2 regions of the Nocardiopsis sp. TRM 82005 genome follow, and region 2 is predicted to be linked to the other one. Evidence: riboswitches for the same ligand, from Rfam matches in the RefSeq annotation. Region 2 holds a riboswitch; the other holds the start of a gene.
What was found. A riboswitch is a leader RNA that binds a small molecule or an ion and turns the genes downstream of it on or off. The one in region 2 is predicted to bind glycine.
Positions count from the first base shown of each region.

Region 1 (8,909 bases), on a different contig from region 2:
CGGCGGCCGCGATCGTCGCGGCGACGATCGGCGTGGCCATGCTGTGGGTGAGCAGCACGCTGGACCTGGGGATGCAGGCGGGGGCGATCATCACCGGAAACATCATGGCCCTGCTGCCCGGCCGCCCGCTGGTGGCCAGTCTCCAGGACGGCATCAGCGGCACCTACGTGTCCGCGGCGGCCCGCCTGTTCGAGACCTTCTTCATCCTGGGCGCGATCGTCTCGGGCGTGGGCGCGGTCGCCTACACCGCGGTGCGCCTGGGCGTGAGCATCGACCTGGACAGCCTTCCCACGGCGGGCACGTCCCTGGAGCTACCGGTCCTGATCGGCTCGGCGGGGATCGCGATGGCGTTCGCGATATCGCTAGCGGTGCCACCCCGGATGCTGCCGACCATCGGCGTGCTCGGCGTGATGGTCTGGACGATCTACGCGGGCCTGCGCTCCGTGCTGGACGTGCCGCCCGTGGTGGGCACGGTCGCGGGCGCGGTCGCGGTGGGCGTGGTGGGCCACTGGCTGGCGCGGCGCACGCGCAGGCCGGTGCTGCCGTACCTGGTGCCCTCGATCGCGCCGGTGCTGCCGGGAAGCATCCTGTACCGGGGGCTGATCCAGATCACACAGGGCAGCGGCACCGTGGAGGGCAACGCGGTGGCGGGCCTGCTCAGTCTGGCGGAGGCGGTCATGGTGGGCCTGGCACTGGGCGCCGGGGTCAACCTGGGCGGCGAGCTGATGCGGGTCTTCCAGCGCGGCGGCCTGGCGGGCGCCGGGATGCGCAGCCGCCCGGCGGCACGCCGAACGCGCGGCGGGTACTGAGCTCCCTCCGGCCGACAGGAGAGCACCAATGTCGCCCCGGACGTGTCCTACCCCGTGAGAGCGGACGACGGCGGTCGGGGCCATCGCATTCGATCCAAACCGCAACAAGCATGTGATGTGAGCCACTACCCTTGGCCTCAGCTCAACGACGAGCACCTTTGGACCGAAAGGCCAGTCCCATGTGCAGCCATGAACCTTCCTGCCCGTCCTTCGAGGACACCGACCGCGAAGCGGCCCGGGTCGTCTCCAGTCACCCAGAGCAGGGGTGGAGCCTGCTCTGCAACGGTGTGGTCCTTTTCGAGGACACCGGTGAGCTGCTCCCCGACGGGGCCTCCGTCGCCCCGCACCGGCCCCGCGCCGCCGCCTGACCGCACAGGCGGGCACCGGCCGGCACCGCGGCCGTGAGTCACACGCCCCCGCCCGAAGGGCCCACGGCCGCCCGGGCGGTGGCGTGTCGCCGGCTCCCACAGGACCGGACGGCGACGCGCCGACGGGGGCTGACCGGCTGTCGGTCAGCCCCCGCCCTGGTCGGGCCAGCCCTCGGGCAGCACGTCCCGGCCGCCCATCGCCTCGCTCAGCCGCCGCCGGAAGTCGGCGTGCACGCCGGGCCCCCACACCAGTTCGCTCGGAGTGCGCAGGGCCTGCTCCATGGCGGTCCGCAGCGCGGCCGGGCGCGCCTCCCCCTCCACCACCGGCACCGCCAGCAGAGCGTGCATCCGGGTGATGACCGCGAACAGCTCCCCCGCCAGCGCGGGCGCGCTCGCAGTCGCCGCGGCCTCCTCCAGGTAGGAATCCCACCACGGGGTCGCGGCCCCGCCGTCCCCGTCCTCCGGAGGCGGGGCGAAGCCCCTGCGTAGCCGCCAGCGCACCTCCTCCGCGGTGTCCGGGTCCCGATCGCCCAAGCCCAGCCGCCAGATCCGTTCGGCCGCGACGGGATCCCCGCGCAGGGTGAGCAGGCCCGAGAGGAGCTCCACGGCGGCGGCGGAGGTACCCGGTCCGGGCGCTGGGGCCTCCCGGACGCCGTCCGCCTCCCCGGCCCCCTCTCCCGGGTCGACGATCGCGCCGACGTCGACGATGGCGTGTTCGAGGTGGGCGGCCGCGCGCAGCAGACGCAGCCCCGGATCATCGGCCACCGACAGACCGCGTTCGACGGCCGCCGCGGCGGCGCCGGGCAGTCCCCGCTCCAACAGACGCCCGGCCAGGTCGTGGGAGGCCTCGACGACCGTGGCGGCGTGCAGGCGGCTGACCGCCTCGGGGTCGGGCGGCGGGGTCAGCGCCGCCTCCCAGTGCGCCTCCGCCCCCTCGGTGTCACCGCGCACCTCAGCGGCACGCGCCAGACCGTAGCTGGCCACGGCGGTGTAGACCGGGCCGCCCAGGTCGAGCAGGCGGCGCCAGACGCGTTCGGCCTCGGCGGCCTCGCCCTCCTCTTCCAGGGAGAGCGCGAGGTGGTAGGCGGCGCGCGGGGCGTACCGCGAGTCCCCCGTGGCCAACGCGCGGCGGGCCGCCTCCCGGGCGGCGGACAGGTCGCCGCGCTGGTCCTCGACCACGGCCAGGCCGAGCAGGGCCCGGGCCTGCACGTGCGGATGGGGGTTGGCGGCCACGGCCTGCTGGTAGAGCTTGGCGGCGCGTCTGAGGTGGCCGCTCTCGGCGAGGTCCTGGGCCTGGTCGCACACTTCGGAGGCGTCCCGGCCGGACGGCACGGCGGATCCCTCCGTGTCCTCGGGATCGGTGGCCGAAGGCGGGTCGGCGGGGCCAGAGCGCGCGGGAGGTCCGGACGTCGTGGGCATGAAGTCCGCTTTCCATGGGGGCGTCGGTTCTCGGGGCGGGAACGCAAACCGTGTCGCCGCAACTCTAACGCGGGGCGTGCCGCGGGCTGGTGGTCCGCGCCCGGGATATCGGTCGGATGGTTTCCTTCCCTTCCCTGCCCCGTCCAGCCTCCCTTCAACACAAGCGCCACCTATACGACGTAGATTCACAATCGTCGCAAGGGCACGGACGCGCCTTCCCCCCACCGGAGGAAGCACAAGGGGGCACCGACCCGAAGGTCGGCGCCCCCTGGCGGCCCGGACCGCCCTACAGCTCGAAGGCCTCCGGCGGCGGGCAGGAGCAGACCAGGTTGCGGTCACCGTAGGCCTGGTCGACCCGGCCGACCGGCGGCCAGTACTTGTCCGTACGCAGCGACGCCAGCGGGTACGCCGCATCGGCACGGGTGTAGCCGTGCTCCCACTCGTCGGCGGTCACCGCCTCGGCGGTGTGGGGCGCGTTGCGCAGCGGGTTGTCCTCGGCGTCCCACTCGCCCGAGGCCACCTTGTCGGTCTCGCGGCGGATGGCGATCATCGCCTCCACGAACCGGTCCAACTCGGCCAGGTTCTCGCTCTCGGTCGGCTCCACCATCAGGGTGCCGTTGACCGGGAACGACATCGTCGGCGCGTGGAAGCCGTAGTCCATGAGCCGCTTGGCGACGTCCTCGTTGCTGATGCCGCTGGCCTTCTGCAGCGGTCGGATGTCGACGACGCACTCGTGGGCGACCAGCCCGCCCGCACCGGTGTAGAGCACGGGGAAGTAGGGCTCCAGCCGCTTGGCCACGTAGTTGGCGGACAGCACCGCGATCTCGGTGGCCGAGCGCAGTCCCTGCTCCCCCATCATCCGCATGTACGCCCAGGAGATGGGCAGGATGCCCGCCGAGCCGAACGGGGCCGCGGAGACCGGCCCCACCCCCGTGTGCGGGCCCGCATCGGGCTGGCCCGGGTGGTTGGGCAGGAAGCCGGACAGGTGGGAGCGGACCGCGACCGGGCCCACCCCCGGACCGCCGCCGCCGTGCGGGATGCAGAAGGTCTTGTGCAGGTTCAGGTGGCTGACGTCGGCGCCGAACTCGCCCGGCTTGGCCCAGCCCAGCAGCGCGTTCAGGTTGGCGCCGTCCACGTACACCTGGCCGCCCGCCTCGTGCACCAGATCGCACACCTCGGTGATGGTGTCCTCGTACACGCCGTGCGTGGACGGGTAGGTGACCATGATGGCCGCCAGGTCGTCCGCGTGTTCGGCGGTCTTGGCGCGCAGGTTCTCCAGGTCGACGTTGCCGTTGTCGTCGCAGGCCACGACGGCCACGCGCATACCGGCCATGACCGCGCTGGCGGCGTTGGTGCCGTGCGCGGAGCTGGGGATCAGGCACACGTCGCGGTGTGCCTCGCCGCGCGAGTGGTGGTAGCCGCGGATGGCCAGCAGTCCGGCGAGTTCGCCCTGGGAGCCGGCGTTGGGCTGGAGGGAGACCGCGTCGTACCCGGTGACCTCGGCCAGCCAGGCCTCCAGGTCGCGGATCAGGGCCACGCTACCGGCGGCCTGGTCCAGCGGCGCGAGCGGGTGCAGGCCCGCGAACTCCGGCCAGGTGACCGGCTCCATCTCGGTGGTGGAGTTGAGCTTCATGGTGCACGAGCCCAGGGGGATCATCGTGCGGTCCAGCGCCAGGTCCCGGTCGGACAGGCGGCGCATGTAGCGCAGCAACGAGGTCTCGCTGCGGTGGGTGTTGAACACCGGGTGGGTCAGGTAGTCGACTTCGCGGGCCAGCCCCGCGGGCAGGCGGTCAGCGGTTCCGTCCACGCTCAGGCGCACTCGGGAGGAGCCGCGCTCGGCCTCGCCGAAGGCGGCCAGGACCTTCTCCAGGTCGGCCGGGGCGGTGGTCTCGTCCACGCTCACACCGACCGTGTCCTGGTCGACGGCCAGCAGGTTGTACCCGGACTCCAGCGCGGACTCCACGACGCGGGCGGCGCTGGGCACGCGCACGCGCAGGGTGTCGAAGTAGGCGGAGTGCACGAGCTCGAAGCCGCGCTCGGTGAGAGCGGCGGCCAGGGCGGCGGTACGGGCGTGCACCTGGCGGGCGATCGCGCGCAGTCCGTCGGGGCCGTGGTAGACGGCGTACATCCCGGCCATGACGGCGAGCAGGACCTGGGCGGTACAGATGTTGCTGGTGGCCCTCTCGCGGCGGATGTGCTGCTCGCGGGTCTGTAGGGCCAGGCGGTAGGCGGGCTTGCCCGCGTTGTCCACCGAGACGCCGACCAGGCGGCCGGGCAGCTGGCGGCGCAGCTTCTCACCGACGGCCATGTACCCGGCGTGCGGGCCGCCGAAGCCGAGCGGGACACCGAAGCGCTGGGTGGAGCCGACCGCGACGTCGGCGCCCAGGTCCCCGGGGCTGCGCAGCAGGGTCAGGGCGAGGATGTCGGCGGCCACCACCGCGAGGGCGCCGCGTTCGTGCGCCTGGGCGATGACGGTACCGGGGTCACGGACCGCGCCGCTTGAGGCGGGGTACTGCACCAGGACACCGAAGGCGTCGCCGTCGGGCAGTCCCCGGGACAGGTCGGCGACCACGATCTCGATGCCCAGGGGCTCGGCGCGGGTGCGCAGCACCCGCAGGGTCTGGGGGAAGACGTCGGAGTCGACGACGAAGACGTCGGCCTTGCTCCGGGAGGCGCGCCGGGCAAGGGTCATGGCCTCGGCGGCGGCGGTGGCCTCGTCCAGCAGCGAGGCGCCGGAGACGGGCAGGCCGGTCAGGTCCGAGACCATGGTCTGGAAGTTGAGCAGGGCCTCCAGGCGGCCCTGGGAGATCTCGGGCTGGTAGGGCGTGTAGGCCGTGTACCAGGCGGGGTTCTCCATGATGTTGCGCAGGATGACCGGCGGGGTGAAGGTGCCGTAGTAACCCTGGCCGATCAGCGAGGTGCGCACGTCGTTGCGGGAGGCCAGGTCGCGCAGCTCGGCCAGGGCCTCGGACTCGCCGATCGCCTCGGGCAGGTCCAGCGGCGCGCTCTTCCCGGGCCCGGTGAGGATGGACTCGGGCACGGCGTCGGCCATGAGTTCGGCGGTGGAGCCGTAGCCGACGGTCTTGAGCATCTCCTGGGTCTCAGCCGGGGCGGGGCCGATGTGGCGGTCGGCGAACACCCTGGCGGGTTCGCCGGGGGTGTGCACGGGCTGGTCTGGCATGGAGACCTCCTGGTGACAGGGCCGAGTCTGATCGGCGGTGTTCCTCACGGTCTCCCCCTCTGTCACCGGGCACAGCGGTGCCCAGGCTTCAGAGCGGCCTACTCCACGCGGTCCATGGTGCCTGAGAGGTTACTGGGGAGTGTTGCCCCGTCGGCGCCCCGTTGGCGGGGTCTCTCTCGCGCGGCATCGACAGCCAGCTGACAGTCTGTACATGTGTACAACCAGGATGAATGTCGTTTTTCATCCCTGTTGTGACTACGACCGTACTCGATGGCCGCGCCGGGTACCGCCGCCGGTCAGGTGTTTCACTGGCTTGACGGCTTCGATCTGTCGGATCCTACGAACGGCTGCGGGGCTCCCGTGGCCGCGGCGGCCCGTCCGCCCCGCGCGCGATGCGGTTCGACCGCACGGGGAGGGCACGCGGTCCGCGGTGTGCCTCGGAGGGCTCAACCGGTGCGGCGTTCCCGGCGGCGCCTGGCCAGCTCGTCCACGGGCTGGGGTGCCACGGCGGGCAGGTCGGTCCGCTCCTCGGCGGGGACCACGCCCAGCGCCTCCTCCAGCTCGCGCCAGACGTTGGCCAGGGCCAGGCCGAACATGCCCTGTCCACGCTGCATGAGGTCGACGACCTCCTCGGGCGAGGTGCACTCGTAGACGCTGACGCCGTCGCTCATCAGGGTGATGCGGGCCAGGTCCAGGGCGGGGCGGCCGCGCAGGTGGTCGACCGCGGTGCGGATCTGCTGTAGCGAGATCCCGGTGTCCAGGAACCGTTTGGCCACCTTGAGCAACAGGATGTCGGGGAGGCTGTAGAGGGGGGCGTTGTGGGCTCCGGCACGCACGCTCGGCTCCACCAGGCCGGTCCTGGCCCAGTAGTCGAGCTGGCGGTAGCTGATCCCTGCGGCGGTACACGCCGCGGGGCCCCGGTACCCGACGTCCATAGGCAGCGCCACCACGTCCTCTTCGCACAGTAGGCCCTGCTGCCCCGCTAGCCGCAGCGCGAACCGCCTGTCATGGGGATCCCGCTCGCCGCCCGCTACCGCCACGCCGACCTCCGGCTTCTCGTCCCACGGCGGTCTCGACAGGGGATGTCCACTCAGGGAACGGGTGCGCCGCGGGTTCCACTGCAATGACGGTAGGACGGCCGACCGGCAGCGTCAACGACACCATGCGGCGCGTCGCCAAGTGCGCGCGGCGCTGGTGTCACAGAGCCGCCCGGTGGCGCCCCGTGCGCCTGCCGGGGTTTCGGCCCGAACCATTACGGCCATTTCCTTGTTCCAATCTATCACCGGCGCCCGGAACAAAGCCGCAGGTCGCGGCGTGTCCTCTCCGGTCACACCGAAAGCCACGCACAAGCGGGACCCGCGCCCACGCGCGGGTCCGTCAGGAGGAGCACGCCCCGGCACCTACTCCGTACGTCTGCCGAAGTCTTCGGGCGAGATGTTGTCCAGGAACTCCCGGAACGCCTCGACCTGGTCCTCCTGCTCGTCCGGGATCGGCATCCCGGCCTCTTCGATCACGTCCTCATGCGCGTAGATAGGCGTGCCCGTCCGTAATGCCAGGGCGATCGAGTCGGAGGGGCGCGCGCTCACCTCCACACCGTTGCTGAAAACCAGTTCGGCATAGAAGATGCCGTCGCTGAGGCCGGTGATGTTCACCGTGTTGAGCCCGGTGTCCAGGGCGTCGAGCACGTCCCGGAGCAGGTCATGGGTGAGTGGCCGGGCCGGGGCGACGCCCTGTTGGGCCAGCGCGATCGCGGTCGCCTCCACGCCGCCGATCCAGATCGGCAGGTAGCGGTCCCCATCGGATTCCTTGAGCAGGACAATCGGCTGGTTCGAGGGCATCTCAACCCGGACGCCGACGACCTCCATGTGCTTCACAGCGTCTCCGTCCCACGAGTCGTCATGCCGGATGGGCGCTCGTCCCTGCTCCTCCTGTGGATCAGGACCCGAGGGCGAAATCGGCACCCTTCGTTACAAAGCTCTCCGGCGGCGGGGGGCCGCAAACCTCATCGGCCCACCCACCGCCTCGCGCCCGTAGCCGGTATACCCGTCAGCGTCGAGGTTTGGTCAGTAGGACCATCCGGAACTTGCCGATCTGGATCTCGTCTCCACCGCCGAGCTGGGCCTCGTCGACCGGCTCACGGTTGACGTAGGTGCCGTTGAGGCTGCCCACGTCACGGACACCGAACCCGTCGCCGCGGCGGAAGAACTCCACGTGGCGGCGGGAGACGGTGACGTCGTCAAGAAAGATGTCGCTGTTGGGGTGGCGGCCGGCGGTGGTCACATCACTGTCCAGCAGGAAGCGGCTCCCGGCGTTGGGGCCGCGCCTGACCACGAGCAGCGCCGTCCCCGGCGGTAGCGCGTCGGGATTGGCGGAGTCGTCACCGCCCAGCTCGTCACCGGACTCCTCATCCTCCAGGGCCTGTATGCCAGAGATGGAGATGGTCGAAGTGACGTCTCCGCCAGAGTCCCCGCCAGCGCCTGGTTGGGGACCCTGCTGTTCGGCCCTGCGGAGGGGAGTTCCACAGTGGGAGCAGAAACGGGCATCATCCGCAACGGCGTGACCGCACTGCGTGCAGTAAACGCTCGACATAGGTCGGCTCGGCCTCCTACCGCACGGGGCGGTGCTTGATTCGGCTGGTCGGTGGCGCGTGCCGGGTACCGCGCGGGCACCGGCCCGCGCATCACCCGGAACGCGGCGAGACGCTCCGCTGTCGTGCCAGCGGCGTGTCTCGCACGGTCGGTCGCTAGGTCTCATCCCCCATGTTGTACTCCTTGTCACCCCCGGTGAGGGTGTCCGCCGTTGCCGGGACACCCGGCCCGGTGGGCGACGCGGCGCCCCGGGGAACACTCGACTTTAAACCATATCCCTGTCCAGGAAGGGCTTTGCTCCCCCTCGGCCTGCCGTGGGCGCCCCCGACGCGATCGCACCGGGCGGTGGCGGATCCACTGCCTGGAACACCGCCTCACGCCGGTGGCCGACACCGTCGGGGAACGCAGCCTGTCCTGGTGCTGATGCCCCGCTGGCGGGTTTGGTTCTGCGCGGATCCCCGCGGATTCGCGCCGGTTTCGCCACACTGCCGGGACCTGCCCGTACGCCCAGTCTAGCCAGCGGATCCGCTTGGGGGAGAACACA
Region 1 is NZ_JBWDTQ010000042.1:15,405-24,313, reverse strand. Features, by position in the region: gene AC0T5L_RS26005 (threonine/serine exporter family protein) at 1-809, shown strand, start outside; gene AC0T5L_RS26000 (DUF5999 family protein) at 989-1,177, shown strand; gene AC0T5L_RS25995 (tetratricopeptide repeat protein) at 1,322-2,596, opposite strand; gene gcvP (aminomethyl-transferring glycine dehydrogenase) at 2,883-5,777, opposite strand; glycine riboswitch at 5,876-5,966, opposite strand; gene AC0T5L_RS25985 (MerR family transcriptional regulator) at 6,224-6,712, opposite strand; gene AC0T5L_RS25980 (bifunctional nuclease family protein) at 7,178-7,651, opposite strand; gene AC0T5L_RS25975 (FHA domain-containing protein) at 7,824-8,366, opposite strand.
Region 1: another riboswitch for glycine. It lies ahead of gcvP (aminomethyl-transferring glycine dehydrogenase); the one in region 2 lies ahead of gcvT (glycine cleavage system aminomethyltransferase GcvT).

Region 2 (8,909 bases):
TGGCTGAGCTACGCCGACTCCGAGCACGCCGGGCTGGACTTTCACCCGCCGCACCCCATCCACCCCGACGATCCCCTGTTGCAGTACTTCACCTCCGGAACGGCCTCCCGGCCCAAGCTGGTCACCCACACCCAGCGCTCGTATCCGGTGGGGCACCTGTCGACCATGTACTGGCTGGGTGCGCAGCCTGGCGACATCCACCTGAACGTGTCCGCGCCCGGCTGGGCCAAGCACGCCTACGGCAGCGTGTTCGCGCCGTGGAACGCCGAGGCGACGGTACTGGTGGTCAACCAGGAGCAGTTCGACAACGGACGGCTGCTGGACGAGGTGGTGCGCTGCGGTGTGGACACCCTGTGCGCACCTCCCACGGTGTGGCGGATGCTCTTGCAGGCCGACCCGGCCTCGTGGGACGTGGGACTGCGCGAGGCGCTGGCCACCGGCGAGCCGCTCAACGCCGAGGTGGTGAACCGGGTGCGCGAGGCGTGGGGCGTGACCGTCCGCGACGGGTTCGGGCAGACCGAGACGACCATGCTGCTCGGCAACGGCCCCGGCCAGGAGGTGGTGCCCGGGTCGATGGGGCGGGAGCTGCCCGGGTACGACGTGGTGCTGGCGGACCCGGCCACCGACGAACCGTCCGACACCGGACAGATATGCGTGGAGATGGCCGAGATACCCGTGGGGCTGATGAAGGGATACGCCGACAGCCCCGGACTCACCCGGGAGGTGACCAGCAGCAGCCGCTACCACACCGGTGACATCGCCAGGCGGGATTCGAACGGTTACATTACCTATATCGGCCGATCCGACGACGTGTTCAAGGCCTCAGATTACCGAATCTCACCATTCGAGCTGGAAAGTGTTCTGATCGAGCACGAATACGTGGCCGAGGCCGCCGTCGTCCCCTCGCCCGACCCGCTGCGGCTCGCGGTGGCCAAGGCGTACGTGGCGCTGGCCGAGGGGGCGGCCCCGGACGCCGAGACCGCGCGGGCGGTCCTGGCGTACGCGCGCGAGCGCCTGTCACCGCACAAGAGGGTACGCCGCCTGGAGTTCGCCGAGCTGCCCAAGACCGTCTCCGGTAAGATTCGTCGAGTGCAGCTGCGCCAGGCCGAGGCCGAGCGCGGCACGGTCACCGACAGCGTGCGCAACCCGCACGAGTACTGGGAGGAGGACTTCCCAGGGCTGAAGGAGTGACCGGGCCGGGGACAGTCCCGGCCCGTTCCGGCGGCCACCCGGACAATTGCCCGGGAGCCGCGGAAATTACGTCTCACAAAATGAGACGCTTTTTCGGCCGCCAAACCGGTGTGTTCTTTCCCATCGCGCGACCCGTGCCGAAATACCCGTGCGACCGTGCCGCCCGTGTCCGGCCGCGCTACTGTTTTCATGACGACAGCTTTCATGACGACAGCGAAAAAGGACAGACGGGACCCAAGGGGAACACCATGCCGAGCACGAACGACACACGGGTGGCCAGTTACAAGCCGCTCATCGCCCCCAGGGACCTACTGGCCGAGCTCCCGCTGGGTCCCGAGCGCAACTCCCTGGTGGAGGACTCGCGCGCCGAGGTCAAGCGGGTACTGGACGGCGACGACGACCGCCTGCTGGTCGTCGTGGGCCCCTGCTCGGTGCACGACCCCGAGTCCGCCATGGACTACGCCCGCCGCCTGGCCGAGCTGGCGCCCTCCCTGCGCGACGAGCTGTGCGTCGTGATGCGCGTGTACTTCGAGAAGCCGCGCACCACCGTGGGATGGAAGGGCCTGATCAACGACCCCGGCCTGGACGACACCTACGACGTGCACCGCGGCCTGCGTACCGCGCGCAAGCTCCTGCTGGACATCAACTCGCTGGGGCTGCCCGCCGGGACCGAGTTCCTCGACCCCATCACCCCCCAGTACATCGCCGACGTCGTCTCCTGGGGCGCCATCGGGGCGCGCACCACCGAGAGCCAGGTGCACCGCCAGCTGAGCAGCGGCCTGAGCACACCCGTGGGCTTCAAGAACGGCACCGACGGCGACGTCCAGGTGGCCGTGGACGCCGTCGGAGCCGCGGCCGCCTCGCACACCTTCTTCGGGATCGACCCGGCCGGTGCCGGTTCCGTGGTCGAGACCAACGGCAACCCGGACTGCCACGTCATCCTGCGCGGCGGACGCAGCGGCCCCAACTACGGCGCCGAGCCGGTCAACGCGGCCCTGGAGGTCATCGAGGGCGCCGGGCTGCCCCGCCGCCTGATGATCGACGCCAGCCACGCCAACAGCGGCAAGGACCACACCCGCCAGCCCGGTGTGACCGCCGCGATCGCCGCCCAGGTCGCCGAGGGCCAGAAGGGCATCGTCGGTGTCATGCTGGAGAGCTTCATCGTCGAGGGCGCCCAGAAGCTGGGGGACCCGGCCGACCTGACCTACGGCCAGTCGATCACCGACAAGTGCATGGGTTGGGAGACCACCGGCGAGGTGCTGTCCCAGCTGGCCGAGTCCGTGCGTCAGCGCCGCAAGAACGCCGCCTGACGACGGACACGCGAGGGCATCCGCGTCCGCTCAGGCGCGGATGTCCTTGTGCACGGCCCCGTCCTCGACCACCGCGGTGATGCTGCTCGGGCCCGCCGCCACCGCGATGTCGGTGAGGGGGTCCCCGGCGCAGACGACGATGTCGGCCCGCTTGCCGATCTCCAGCGTGCCGATCTCGTCGGCCAGGCCCACGAGTTCGGCCGCGTCCCGGGTCCCGGCGAACAGGGCGGCCTCTGTGCTCAGGCCGTGTTCCACGAGCAGTGCGAGTTCACGCAGGTTGCGGCCGTGCGAGCAGACACCGGAGTCGGTCCCCAGGGCCACACGCACCCCGGCGCGCAGGGCCGCGGACACGCGCTCGCTCAGGTGTTCCTGGAGCCTGAGCTTCTTGGCTACGGCGTCGTCCGCCGACTTCGCCGGGTCGGGCCGAGCGGTGGCCGTGGCCAGGGTGGGCACCAGGAAGGCGCCGCGCTCCCCCATCATGTCGATCCCGCGCTCGCCGATCTCGTAGCCGTAGTGCGGCGGCTGGTCCACCAGGTCGGCCGGGTTCATGCCGTCGCCGGACATGACCATGTGCACGTGGGTGTCGACGAACCCGGGCAGGACGGTGCACCCGGTCACGTCGATCTCGTGGTGCGGCCCGCCGATCCTCGGGGCGTCCGCGGCGGGACCCATCCAGTCGATCCGTCCGCCGCGCGCCACGACCACCCAGTCCGGACGGCGGCCCGGTGCCGGTTCCGTCGAACACGGTCCCGCCCCGGACCGTGACCGTCGTGTCCTCGGACCTCAGTGCCCTCCCTCCAGACGACCCGAGGCCGCCGCGCCTCCCGGATCCGTACTCCGGGGTGTCCGCGGCCGCTCCGACCGCCCCGGGCCCGACGGGATCACTCCCCGGCGGCCTCCGGCGGCAGGACCTCCAGCTCCACGAGCAGTTCGCGTCCCAGCGACACCCGCAACTCCTCCTGCCCGTCCTCCTCGAGTTCGATACGCAGCGCGAAGGTGTACAGTTCCTCGCCTCGCTCGACCCAGCCGACCCACCAGCCCGGCGCGGGCTCGACGCCCGTGGCCCACCCGGTCTTGGCGCACAGGGTGTAGCCGTCGCCCTCCTCCACGGTGGCGATCTCCTGGAGCGCCCGCTGGTGCTCCGTGTCCACGGGCAGGTCGGCGAGGGCCAGGTCGGCCAGGAATGAGGTCTGCTCCATGGCGGAGATCTCCAGCGGACCGTCCAGCCAGAACCCGTCCACCGAGTCCGCGTCGCCCACCGACCGGTTTCCGTAGTCGAATCGGTCCACCCAGGTCACCATCCGCTCGTGCCCGACCCTGCGGGCCAGTTCCTGGTAGACGGACAGGTTGGAGGCGGGAAAGGCTTCACGCAGGGACATGTCCCGCTCCCACTCGGGCACCCGCTGGGACCCGCCGCCGTAGGACAGCACCTCGTCCACGTCCTCGACCGCGCCCGTCTGTAGCCCGATCAGGGTGTTGGGGATCTTGAAGGTGGACGCGGGCACCGCGCGCTCATGGGCCTCCTCGGGCCCGACCACGGTCGCCCTCCGCTCCCGCACGTCGTAGAGCGCGAAGGCGCCCACGACCCCCTCCTCGGAGAACACCGCCTCCAGGTCCTCGCGCTCCTCGGCGGCCACGTCGCCCCGGGTCAGGGCACCGGCCTCCGGGCCGTCCCCGGAGGACCCGGCCGGATCCCCGTCTCCCGTGGCCCGCCGCCCTGCCCGGACTCGGCGCACCCGGTCCCCGCGGCCAGGGTGAGGACGCATCCGGCGGCCAGCGCGGGCAGGCCGCGTACCGTCCCCCGCAGCCTCCGGGACCCGTCCCCGGTGTCGGTTCGCATTCGCCATCCCCTCCACACGACAAAAGCCCGTCCTCGGCACACGCTAACCTCTCGACCCCGCCAGAGGGCGGTGACGGCGGGGACACCGGTCCGGGGTCCGGCGAGGTGCCGGGCTCGGAGGCGGGCGGCCACGGCTCCACCGGGGGCAGCTCCGGGCACTCTTGGGGGCCGTGTGCGGCCGCTGCTAGGCTGAACGTGTTGCTGACCCCGTACGGGAGAGTGCCCGCGTATCCAGCACGGGCCGCCGAAGGAGCAATTCCTCCCCGAAGACAACCTCTCAGGCACAGTGGACCGTACGGGCGAGACCACTCTGGAAAGCAGGGACGACCGTCTCTCGCCGAAGGTGCAAGCCACGCCGAGGCATGGCGAAGCTCTCAGGCACCGATGACAGAGGGGGAGGATGGCAACGCCACGTACGTCACGACGCCCATCCTCTCGGGAGTTCCCATGTCAGAGCCCGCATCCGCGCCGCGCGCCACGGCGCTGCGCGAGGCCCACGAGAAGGCCGGCGCCACCCTCGTCGACTTCGCCGGATGGCTCATGCCGCTGCGCTACGGCAGCGAGACCGCCGAACACAGGGCGGTGCGCGAGGCCGCGGGCCTGTTCGACCTCTCCCACATGGGTGAGATCCGGCTGACCGGACCGCAGGCCGCCGACGCCCTGGACTACGCGATGGTGGGGCACCTGTCCCGGGTCAAGGTGGGCCGGGCCCGGTACAGCATGATCACCGCCGAGGACGGCGGGGTCCTGGACGACCTCATCGTCTACCGGCTCGGCGAGGAGGAGTACCTCGTCGTGGCCAACGCCGCCAATGTGCCGGTCGTGGCCTCCGCCCTGGCCGAGCGGGCCTCCGGCTTCGACACCGAGGTCGCCGACGAGTCCGCCGACCACGCCCTGATCGCCGTCCAGGGTCCGCGCGCCGTGGACGTCCTGGCGCCGCTGACCGACGCGAACCTGGACGACATCCGCTACTACGCCGGGTACGAGCACACCGTCGCCGGTGAACCCGTCCTGCTCGCCCGTACCGGCTACACCGGCGAGGACGGCTTCGAGATCTTCGTCAGGCCCGCCACGCGGGCCCCCAAGGTGTGGGACGCCCTCCTGGCCGAAGGGGAGAAGCACGGCCTCGTGCCCGCCGGGCTCTCGGCCCGCGACACCCTGCGCCTGGAGGCCGGGATGCCGCTGTACGGGCAGGAGCTCACCGCCGACCTCACCCCCTTCGACGCCGGCCTGGGCCGGGTGGTCAAGTTCGACAAGGGCGACTTCGTGGGCCGGGCCGCCTTGGAGGAAGCCTCGCGCACCTCCCGTCCCCGCCGCCTCATCGGCCTCCTCGCACGCGGTCGCCGCCCGCTGCGCAAGGACCAGAACGTACTGCGCGACGGCACGGTCGTCGGAACCATCACCAGCGGCGCGCCCTCTCCCACCCTGGGCCGCCCCATCGCCATGGCCTACGTGGACGGCGACCTCGACACCTCGACCGGCACGTTCACCGTGGACGTGCGCGGACGGGGCGAGGACGTCGACGTGGTCGAACTGCCGTTCTACAAGCGGCAGTCGTAGAGCAGGGGCCTTCACACCCCGAAGGCCCGCACGCCCCGCGCGGCGGGATCCCCCACGGAGGGACCCGCACGCACGGGGCGCGACCGGGCGTAGGCCGGGCCGGGCAGCCGTACGGGCGCGCGGCAGGAAAATGGAACACCTCCAAGGAGAGTTGAAGTGAGCGTTCCCACGGAGCTGGGTTACACCGCCAAACACGAGTGGGTCGTGGTCGAGGACGGGGTCGCCACCGTCGGGATCACCTCGTTCGCCGCCGAGGCCCTGGGTGACATCGTCTACGTCGAGATGCCCGAGGCCGGCAGCGAGGTGTCCGCGGGCGAGCCGTGCGGCGAGGTGGAGTCCACCAAGTCCGTCAGTGACATCTACTCACCGGTCAGCGGCGAGGTCGTCGAGGTCAACGAGGCCCTCGAAAACGAGCCCGAGGCGGTCAACTCCGCCCCCTTCGGGGCCGGGTGGCTGTTCAGGGTGCGGCTCTCCGAGGAGCCCTCCGATCTGCTCTCCGCCGAGGAGTACACCAAACTGACCGAAGGCGAGGAGTAGGCCCACGATGGCTACTGACAACACGCTCAACCAGACGCTGGGCGAACTGGACCCCGAGGTGTCGGCCGCGGTCGACGCGGAGCTGGCCCGCCAGCGCGACACCCTGGAGATGATCGCCTCGGAGAACTTCGCCCCCCAGGCGGTCATCGAGGCGCAGGGCACCGTCCTGACCAACAAGTACGCGGAGGGCTACCCCGGTCGCCGCTACTACGGCGGGTGCGAGCACGTCGACGTCGTCGAACAGCTCGCGATCGACCGCGCCAAGGAGCTGTTCGGCGCCGAGCACGCGAACGTGCAGCCGCACTCGGGTGCGCAGGCCAACACGGCCGTGTACTTCGCGCTGCTCAAGCCGGATGACACCATCCTGGGTCTGGACCTGGCCCACGGCGGCCACCTGACCCACGGCATGAAGATCAACTACTCCGGCAAGATCCTCAACGCGGTGGCCTACCACGTGCGCGACGAGGACGGCACCGTCGACTACGACGAGATCGAGGCGCTCGCCGAGGAGCACCGGCCCAAGATGATCGTCGCCGGCTGGTCGGCCTACCCTCGCCAGCTGGACTTCGCCCGCTTCCGCAAGATCGCCGACTCGGTCGGCGCACTGCTGATGGTGGACATGGCGCACTTCGCCGGTCTGGTCGCGGCGGGGCTGCACCCCAACCCGGTGCCGCACGCCGACGTGGTCACCACCACCACGCACAAGACCCTGGGCGGCCCGCGCGGCGGCATGATCCTGGCCAAGGCGGAGTACGGCAAGAAGATCAACTCCGCGGTGTTCCCCGGTATGCAGGGCGGGCCGCTGGAGCACGTGATCGCGGCCAAGGCGGTCTCGCTCAAGGTCGCGGCGGGCGAGGAGTTCGCCGGGCGCCAGCGGCGCACCGTATCCGGCGCGAAGCTGCTCGCCGAGCGGCTGACCCGTCCGGACATGACCGAGGTCGGCGTGAAGGTGCTCTCGGGGGGCACGGACGTGCACCTGGCCCTGGTGGACCTGGTGAACTCCGAGCTCAACGGCAAGGAGGCCGAGGACCGCCTGCACTCGATCGGGATCACGGTCAACCGCAACGCGGTGCCCAACGACCCGCGTCCGCCGATGGTCACGTCCGGCCTGCGGATCGGCACCCCGGCCCTGGCCACCCGCGGTTTCGGCGACGAGGACTTCGCCGAGGTCGCGGACGTCATCGCCGAGGCGCTCAAGCCGGAGTTCGACGCCGCCGCGCTGCGCGGCCGCGTACAGGCACTGACCGCGAAGTACCCGCTCTACCCGAACCTGTAGAGCCCCGCCGTGCGGGGCCCGGTGCCCCGCACGGCACATCCCGGCCCTGTACTCAACGAGGAGGACAGCCATGGCCATCAGCGTGTTCGACCTGTTCAAGATCGGTATCGGACCGTCCAGCTCGCACACGGTCGGACCTATGAAGGCCGCGCACACGTTCGTGGACGGCCTGCGCGAGGGCGGACTGCTCGACGGCGCGGCCCGGGTGCGGGCCGAACTGTACGGATCCCTGGCCCTCACCGGCAAGGGACACGGGAGTGACACTGCCGTGGTCCTGGGACTGATGGGGCACACCCCCGAGCACGTGGACGTGGACTCGGTACCCGAGCTCGTCGGACGGGTGCGCGAGGGGCGGACCCTGTACCTGGGCGGGCCCGAGGGGCCGCCCGTGGCCTTCGACCCGTCCGTGGACGTGGATTTCCGGCGCAAGGAGAGCCTGCCCGACCACCCGAACGGGATGCGGTTCGTGGCGCTGGACTCCTACGGAACCGAGCTCGCCGCGAAGGTGTACTACTCGGTGGGCGGCGGGTTCGTCGTGGACGAGCAGGCCGTGGGCGCGGACCGGATCAAGCCGGACGACACCGCGCTGCCGTACCCCTTCGACAGCGCCGAGGAGCTGCTGGGGATCTGCTCCGAGACGGGGATGTCGATCAGCGCTGTGATGCTCGCCAACGAGCAGGCGTTCGGGCGCTCACCGGAGGAGATCCGCGCCGAGCTGCTCACCATCTGCGCGGCGATGCGCCAGTGCGTGCGCCGAGGTGTGACCACCGAGGGCAGCCTGCCCGGCGGGCTGAAGGTGCCCCGCAGGGCGCACCGCATGTACCGGCAGCTGGGCGGCAACTGCGACGAGTCGGGCCTGCTGGCGCCGACGAGCGTGGACTCCGATCCCATGCGCGGTAGCGACTGGATCACGCTGTACGCACTGGCGGTGAACGAGGAGAACGCCGCGGGCGGCCGTGTGGTGACCGCGCCGACCAACGGGGCGGCGGGCATCGTGCCCGCGGTACTGCACTACTACCTGCACTTCAGCCCGGGCGCGGGCGACGAGGGCGTGGTGCGTTTCCTGCTGACCGCCGCGGCGATCGGCATCCTGTTCAAACAGAACGCGTCGATCTCCGGCGCCGAGGTGGGCTGCCAGGGCGAGGTGGGCTCCGCCTCCTCGATGGCCGCCGCCGGCCTGGCCGAAGTGCTGGGC
Region 2 is NZ_JBWDTQ010000023.1:108,401-117,309, forward strand. Features, by position in the region: gene AC0T5L_RS18975 (AMP-binding protein) at 1-1,191, shown strand, start outside; gene AC0T5L_RS18980 (3-deoxy-7-phosphoheptulonate synthase) at 1,440-2,501, shown strand; gene AC0T5L_RS18985 (amidohydrolase family protein) at 2,532-3,173, opposite strand; gene AC0T5L_RS18990 (penicillin-binding transpeptidase domain-containing protein) at 3,383-4,153, opposite strand; glycine riboswitch at 4,544-4,645, shown strand; gene gcvT (glycine cleavage system aminomethyltransferase GcvT) at 4,789-5,901, shown strand; gene gcvH (glycine cleavage system protein GcvH) at 6,058-6,438, shown strand; gene AC0T5L_RS19005 (serine hydroxymethyltransferase) at 6,446-7,714, shown strand; gene AC0T5L_RS19010 (L-serine ammonia-lyase) at 7,785-8,909, shown strand, end outside.